Regions from separate parts of the Lysinibacillus sp. NPDC096382 genome, predicted to be linked through region 2. Evidence: riboswitches for the same ligand, from Rfam matches in the RefSeq annotation. Region 2 holds a riboswitch; the other holds the start of a gene.
The links. Region 2 has a riboswitch for preQ1 ahead of queC (7-cyano-7-deazaguanine synthase QueC). Riboswitches for the same ligand answer to the same signal wherever they lie in the genome.
Positions count from the first base shown of each region.

Region 1: it holds a riboswitch for preQ1, as region 2 does, so the genes downstream of both, ACIQZA_RS24190 (QueT transporter family protein) here and queC (7-cyano-7-deazaguanine synthase QueC) in region 2, are expected to answer to the same signal.

Region 1 is NZ_JBIWFC010000029.1:7-4,235, forward strand. Features, by position in the region: gene ACIQZA_RS24185 (hypothetical protein) at 551-1,120, shown strand; gene ACIQZA_RS24190 (QueT transporter family protein) at 1,319-1,801, opposite strand; PreQ1 riboswitch class I at 1,808-1,852, opposite strand; gene ACIQZA_RS24195 (DUF1259 domain-containing protein) at 2,149-2,544, opposite strand; gene ACIQZA_RS24200 (hypothetical protein) at 2,622-2,876, opposite strand; gene ACIQZA_RS24205 (ABC transporter substrate-binding protein) at 3,474-4,229, shown strand, end outside.
Region 2 is NZ_JBIWFC010000002.1:291,920-296,148, reverse strand. Features, by position in the region: gene ACIQZA_RS05210 (leucine-rich repeat domain-containing protein) at 1-1,053, shown strand, start outside; PreQ1 riboswitch class I at 1,229-1,275, shown strand; gene queC (7-cyano-7-deazaguanine synthase QueC) at 1,539-2,198, shown strand; gene queD (6-carboxytetrahydropterin synthase QueD) at 2,202-2,675, shown strand; gene queE (7-carboxy-7-deazaguanine synthase QueE) at 2,668-3,396, shown strand.

The sequences.
Region 1 (4,229 bases), on a different contig from region 2:
GGCTGGTCGGCTTTTCTTCACTTCTACTATAAAAAAATAGTAGCACAAACCATGGCCTTGGTTTGTACTACTAATGTTAGTATGTTTTTAATCAGTAGGTAAAACATAACCACTGAAGAAGTAGGGAGTAATGGCAAAGGTCAAACCTTGTCATTACTCCTTTTTTGATTGAATGACTTTTAATATGCATACAAAATTTTATACATTGTTGATTTGACAGCGTTTTTCAATTCAACTTTTTATATTCTCAGCTTTTATTTTTTGTCTTTCTAATTCGACTTTCTCCAGTTCCACTTCTAGTTCCCTATGCTTAATCAAATACTCTTTTTTTATTTGATAAACTTTAATGAAGCTTAAAATCACAATAATAAAAGCAAATATCAACATTAATAATTGCATATTCGAGAAATACAAACAATACACCTCACTTTCTATATATATATTATATAAAGTATATATTAATTCGGTTATTATGTATAATTGAGGAAATAATTCAATTTATTATCCATAAATGTATTATTTTACCAAAAAACAAAAAAGGAGAATTAGGATGAAAAAATTTACCGTTTTTATTTGCAGTTTGATACTTACTTTGATTGTATCTACAGTTTCACCAAGTTTTGTACATGCCAATGAACTAGCAAGTAAAGAAAGTGCTTTAGCCGAATCAGTATTATATAACTTTAATACTAAAAAACTAGAATTTGATGAAGAGGCTGCTAATGAAGTATATAATTTCACAGATGAAGAATTAAATTATTATGAATCTTCTCTAGAATCACTAACTCCTGAAGAAGTTAATAACAAACTTTTAACATTAGGGATAGACATGGAAAATTATGATGGCAACATAATTTATAAAGAAGATGAAAATGGTGAAATTCAAGAATTTGCCGTTATAGCGTGGCTTGCAGGAATTGGTTTTGTTTCTTTTGTTGGATATTTTTTCTGGGATCGATATCTTACACATAAAGAAAAAATGAATTATATGAATAGATGTTTTGATCAGCACGGAAACCCAATAATTGACTCAAGAGATAGATCTGGTTCAAAAGTACAAACCAATGAAGCAGAAGCTGAAAGAATTGGTGGGTATAATTTTGCATGCGAAAAACCATAAAAAGAAGAAATAACATGTGAGGAAGGTATACAGGAAAGAAACTGGGACATAAGTGTTTCAGCCAACAAAAAAACCGAACTATTCAATGAAACGCTTATGAAGTGTTTCGGAATAGTTCGGTATTTCTATTTACGTGTTTTATTAATTTAGAAATTATTCGACTTTTCGAAGGAACCATTTAGTTATGTCCCAGCTTCGTTAAATTAAATTTTTGAAGTTTAAGCGTTTATTCAATGTATACATAATCGGTGCACCGACCGCTAAGACAACAAATTCACCTGCGGCAACAGTTAACCATGCCCAGAAGAATGGTAATTCTAAAGCAATGTTCAATTCAAAAGCAATGATGAACATTGTGCATGTAAATAATAATGTATTAATGACTAAACGTGCCCAAATATTTTTGACAAATTTACAAATAAGAATGAACAACCCAAGGGTAATCATTGAATGGGCTACACCAAAATACAAATCGATAATGCCATTTGGTGAAAATAGATTGGAGATAAATACACCAATAATGATTCCGAAGGTAAAGCGTGGATTAAACGCAACTAGATGATTAAACATTTCTGATATACGGAACTGCACCTCTGTAAAGCCAAATGGGGCGACTAACAATGTAATAGCAATGTAAAGAGCTGCAATTATGCCACTCGTTGTTAAAAATTTTACTTTCATATACATTTCTCCTTAGTTTTTTTGCGTGGGATGGTTACGAACCACGTGAAGCAAATGCAATCATATCAATGTTTATGCTTATTTGTAAATAGCAATGAGTAAAAAAAAACGCAGAAATTCATAGTGCTAAAGGTAATATTTAGCCCTTGTTCGTTGCTCATTAGTGTGCGCGTGACCGGGATTAGAATTTGGAATCCATAAGAAGAGGGGCTTGTACAGTTGCTTCTTTACAGATGGAATGATACTGGACTATAGATGAGAAGCAACCGTGAACATTAAAAATCGAATATCTATCCAGTCATATTAAAAAGAACTGTGCTAAGCAGTTCTTTTAACAAGTGTAGTTATCAGTAGTTTTTTAAAACACTAAATGCTTGAGCAAATTTTTGGGCGAAGATTAATGGGGGCTCTATTGATTGAAAATGAACGTATAAAATTACTGGATCTGAATATATCCAGTGATTATGGACGGCACTTATAATTAAATTATTTTCTGCAAGTACCTTAACAAATGGTGTTAATTCTTCTTGAAGTACTACAACTTCACCTAAGTTAAGTGCATTTCCATATATATCGAGTGATTCGAACGTTATCCCAGCATGAAGTGCACTACGACTTGGGCGACCTTGAATCATAACATTAAGATTTCGATTAAGCTTTACTGAACATACACCATGTTCAATAGAAGCTTTTCCGTTGGCAATCTGAGCAAATTCTGTACACATATCTTGAAAGCTTTGCATTTAGACACCTCTGCTTTTTTAAACTTCTATAATGAGGATGCCTTGGTGCGAAAGTAGTAGAGGTCTCTGATTGGGATTTATTCATCTAAAACATTTTTAATTTCTCCTATTTCAAAAATTATATCGTCTAGTTGTTTTTTGAATTCATCTGTATATTCTAGTTCTCCATCTAAATCTTTTGTATATTCCAAGGCATTTAAGGCAAAATCTAGAGCAAATGCAAATAGACTGTCACAAAGATTAGAAATGATTGTGTCAATATCCCCTACATTTGCATTTTGTTTCTCTTGTGAATAAGAAGGTTGATTTAAATCGATTTCTTCATTGTTCATGGTATTCCTCCTTTTTGAAAGCAGCATTCGTCTTATTTGCATCATATGCATTAAGTGTAAAAAAGGAGACTGAAATGTGTAGATCAATCTTGTTAGCAATAAATAAAATGTAACCATTAAGGGAGAAAGTACTCGCAGGTTGATTTTATTCAGCCATCCAAGGTGTTACTCAAACGCACGTATGCTTCCCAGATATCCCGTTACCCTAAAGTAGTTGGTTAGTAGATGTCTTGTAGAAGTAATAGCGAATAAATATAATAATTTGAAAGCCTGACATTTCTTATGGAGAATGTCAGGTTTTTAAGTTTTGTATATAAATTACTTGAAAAATCAATAGCAGAAAAATAACTTCGCGAAATTTGTCAAAAAAATTTTTGTTATATTAGAAAAAAGAAATCGATTTATAGAAATAGTGTAGTTTAGTGGTTTAAAGTGACAAATTGAGTGAAAAAATAAAATATTTTGTTAAGTTTAATAGTCAGAACATTCATAATGTTATTGACGAACCTATATAATAACGATAATATAGCGATAAGTTCACACTTTGTTTGGATAAAGTGTGATAAATATTAGAGATAATATTGGGGGGGATTATTTGTGAAAAGCAATTTAAGAAAGCTTTCGTTCCTGTTATTTGGATTAGTTTTAATGCTTGCTGCTTGTGGCAACAGTGGATCTAGTTCATCAGATTCGAAAGAGAACGACAAGAATAATGCTAGTGAGAGCAGCAATGCAGATGACAAAACATTTAAGATTGGGATTACTCAAATTGTTGAGCATCCATCTTTAAATGCTGCAACTGAAGGTTTCAAAAAAGCAATTGAAGAATCTGGCTTAAAAGTTGAATACGATCCGCAAATAGCGCAAGGAGATAATAGTCTTAACACGACCATTGCAAACAATCTAGTAAGTGCCAACGTAGATTTAATCTTTGCTAACTCTACGCCATCAGCACAAGCCGCGGCGACAGCTACTAGTGATATTCCAATTGTCTTCACTTCTGTAACGGATGCTGTTGGCGCACAGCTCATTGAATCTATGGAGAAGCCAGGGAAAAATGTAACAGGAACGATTGATTTACATCCTGATACTATTTCGAAAACAGTAGCATTCTTAAAGGAACTAGGTGCGAAAAAAGTAGGTATGGTATACAACGCTGGTGAGCAAAACTCAGTAGCACAAGTAAAAGAAGTGAAAAAAGTTATGGCTGAACAAGGCCTAACAGTAGTTGAGGCATCTGCGGCAACTTCTGCAGAAGTAAAACAAGCTACTGAATCATTAATTGGTAAAGCAGATGCATTCTATATCATTACTGATAATACAGTAGTTTCGGCTCTTGAGTCTGTAATTGAT
Region 2 (4,229 bases):
GTTACAGATTTCCCACTTATGAATAAACTGCCTTTAAAATTTGCCAACGATTTGAAGTGGTTGTCTCCGTTAAGTGATTTAGAGTCGTTAGCAATAGATTATAGTGAAGCAACAGATTTTAGCTCGTTCTATTCACTGAATCAATTACAAAATTTGAAACTTACAGCGGTAAAAAACTTAAAAACGCTTGATTTTATACAAAACATGCCTAGTTTGCAAACACTTGATCTTGAAAATATGGATATTACGAATGTAGAACGCCTTAGAAATAAGTCATCATTGAAAAAGCTTCGCTTAGCTTCTCTTTATAAATTAGAATTGCTTGATATTATGAACAGCCTGACTTCACTGACCGATTTATCGATAACTGGTTATAGTGGCCAAATAGCACCGATTGTAGCACCAAATTTAAAAAAAGCAGTATTAACAAGTACTTTCCTACCTAAGTTAGAGGCACCTACTTTAAAAGATTTAACTGTTGATATAAGTGGGGCACAGTCGTATTTGAATGGAGCAGAATTACTGAAATACCCACAGCTAGAACAACTTACAGCGATGGAGTCAGGCGATTTTACAGGCATTCGTTCTTTAAATCGTCTACCAAATCTGCAAACTATAAATTTAAATGAAACAACTTTTTATGAAGAGACGAGTGAATTATTCAATTTACAACATGTAAAAACGTTAAATTGTAATGAGTGTAAGTTCCAATTTAATAGTCAAAATTCGTTTAACAACAACAAACTGGAACATTTAACTTTGAATAATGTATCCTTCCGAATAGATAATGGTGATTGGGTACATGAAGTTGATCAGGTAATGCCTTACTTTGTTGGCCTTACAGCTTTGCATTCATTCACTATACAAGATAGTTCACTACAATCATTAAGTTTTATGGAAAAGTGGCAACAAATTGAGGAGCTTCATTTGGAAAATAACGCTATTTCGAATGTAGAGCCTTTAGTGAATTTGCCCAATTTGAAAAAGCTATATATTTTAGGAAATCAGGTACAAAATAAAGCAGTTCTAGACAATGGAATTATAATTTATTGAGGTAATGTGACTATCTATATATCCTCAAAATATGAATAAATTTAATCTCAGCAAAGTGTTTAGTGTACGGCTAAAATATAGGGCAATATAACAGTGTTTTTCCAGAAAGAAAAATCCGATTGACGTTTTATACTATTTTTTGTATTATATTGAAGAAAAGAATGCCCGGACTAGAACGGGAGAGGTTCATAGCAAATACCCTCTATAAAAAACTATGGAAACATGACAATATGCCATGTCCATATCGGACGTGGTTTTTTTTTATGTTTTTACTTATGTTTTAGTAGAATGATTGGTACTGCCTCTCTTGAAAAGTGTTGGGAAACATTTTACAAGGAGGTTTTTTTATGTCTTGCCGAAGCCGTGAAAATGGATTAAAGGATTGGACTTATTGGTACCAAGGCACACAATATTCGTTAAAAAAAAATAAGAAGAAAGCAGCTCTTTCTTAGAGTGCTGTTCTCGATATAAGGGAGTTTTTATAGATGAAGCAGGAAAAAGCAATTGTTGTATTTAGTGGAGGTCAGGACAGTACAACCTGTTTGTTCTGGGCAAAAGAACGTTTTGAAGAAGTTGAGGCTGTTACTTTTGATTATGGTCAAAGGCATCGTCTTGAAATTGAATGTGCGAAGGAGATAGCACGGGAGCTCGGAGTTAAGCATCACATTCTTGATATGTCACTCCTGAATCAGCTTGCTCCGAATGCATTGACGCGACAAGACATAAAGGTAGAAGACGGAGAAAATGGTGAGCTTCCATCGACCTTTGTACCTGGCCGAAATCTTCTTTTTCTTTCATTTGCGGGCGTTTTAGCGAGCCAAGTAGGAGCTAAGCATATTGTAACTGGCGTTTGTGAAACGGATTTTAGTGGATATCCGGATTGCCGAGATGTTTTTATTAAATCCTTGAATGTAACGTTAAATTTATCGATGGATGATTCCTTTGTGATTGATACACCGTTGATGTGGCTGAATAAGGCACAAACATGGGAGCTTGCCGATCAATTTGGAGCACTTGAATTTGTTCGGGAAAGAACGTTGACTTGCTATAATGGTGTAATAGCAGATGGCTGTGGTGAATGCCCAGCATGTAAACTGCGAAATAAAGGGCTTGATGAGTATTTGAGCTTCAGGAAGGAGTCTTAAAGCATGTCAGACTTTATAATTGTCGATAAACTCCAAAAAATAGATGAAGATATTCAAAGAAATCAATTGAACTATCATGCAAAGCGTGTACTCATAAGCAAAGAATTTACCTTCGATGCTGCTCATCATTTACACAATTATGAGGGGAAATGTAAAAACCTGCACGGTCATACGTATCGCGTAGTATTAGGACTGAGTGGATACACAGATGAACGCGGTTTGATGATTGATTTTGGCGATATAAAAGCAATATGGAAACAAAAAATAGAAATTCATTTGGATCACCGTTATTTAAATGAAACGCTTCCACCCATGAATACGACGGCAGAGAACATTGTTGTTTGGATTTACGAAAAGTTAACTGAGGCCTTGCTTGATAAACAAAGATATAACGGTGCTCGTGTAGAGTTTATCAGGCTATATGAAACTCCGACAAGCTATGCAGAAGCTAGACGGGAGTGGATGGAAGTTGAGTAAGGTACCTGTTATCGAGATTTTTGGACCGACGATTCAAGGTGAGGGAATGGTCGTTGGCCAGAAGACTATGTTTGTGAGAACTGCAGGCTGTGATTATTCCTGTTCTTGGTGTGATTCATCGTTTACGTGGGATGGTAGCGGAAAGTATCTTATCGTCCAAATGACAGCAGAAGAGATTTGGTCTGAGTTGAAAAGCCTTGGAGGCAGTGGTTTTTCATTTGTCACGATTTCAGGCGGCAATCCTGCACTCCATCAAAATTTGGAAGAACTCATTGCAATTTTAAAAGAAAATGACATAAAGGTCGGGGTAGAAACACAGGGAAGTAGGTGGCAAAAATGGATGTATGAGATTGATGAACTGACAATCTCACCAAAGCCACCTAGTTCTGGAATGACCACAGACTATTCGGTGCTCTCTGATATCTTCGAAAAGCTTAAAAATCGAAATAGTAATCACCATATATCTCTCAAAATAGTCGTATTTAATCAAGAGGATTACGATTATGCTAAACAAATTCACCATCGATATCCAATGATTCCTTTTTATCTTCAAGTCGGTAATGATGAGCTAACGTCGACTGACAATTCACGATTAATACTACATTTATTGGATAAATATCATGCACTGATTGATAGAGTGATTAATGATGAGGAATTCAGAGATGTCAAAGTACTACCACAGTTGCATGCCCTTGTTTGGGGGAATAAAAGAGGTGTATAGATAGTGTGTCATTACAAGAAATTGTATGGTGTTATCATTATTCATTAGGCTTCCATCAGATACGTGGTGTGAAAGTATAGGCAAATTTTTTATTAAAAGTGAGTTATAAGCTGAAACTATTTTAAATAGTGAATTCTTATTTAATGTCACACATTATATGTATAGAAATTAAAAGGATAGAAGAGCTTAAATAAATTCGCTCTATCTATCCTTTTTTACCACAGATATGACCCTATTTACTACAACAATTAAATCAATCGAATGTTGCAGTAATTTAAAAGAAGCTTATATCAATTATTAATTGTACATTAAGCCTATTTCTTAAACTTCTAAGTAATAAAAGATATAGGTTGTTTTCTAAAAGATTGTTGCTATTCAACTAACGAGGCAAGTTAATGAAAGGGAGTATTATTTTCCACTACAAATAATGGTACAATTTGGGTAAGAGGTGAGGTGAATGAGTCTTATTCTTTTTGCTTTTATTCACCTACTCATAGGATTAGTATTAATTTACTTTTATCGTAAATTACCAAAAGCAATAACTACATTTGCATTTGTCTTTCTTACTATGAGTTTTTTTACTGGGGAGTCGTTTTATTAAAGTAACGGGGCAATTATTTTTTTCATTCGGATTAATGCACCTGGCGATTGCTTTATTCATTCCTAATTTAACAGGTTGGGGTGACCCTCCTGGTAAACTTACGACAGTTCTAAATGAAATAATTGGATGGGTTCCTTATACATTAAGTATTATATTATTTTCAATTGATGCTTTGATTCTTATTTATGATTTATGGCAAACAAGACAAAGTGAAAGAAGTTAATTTTTATAG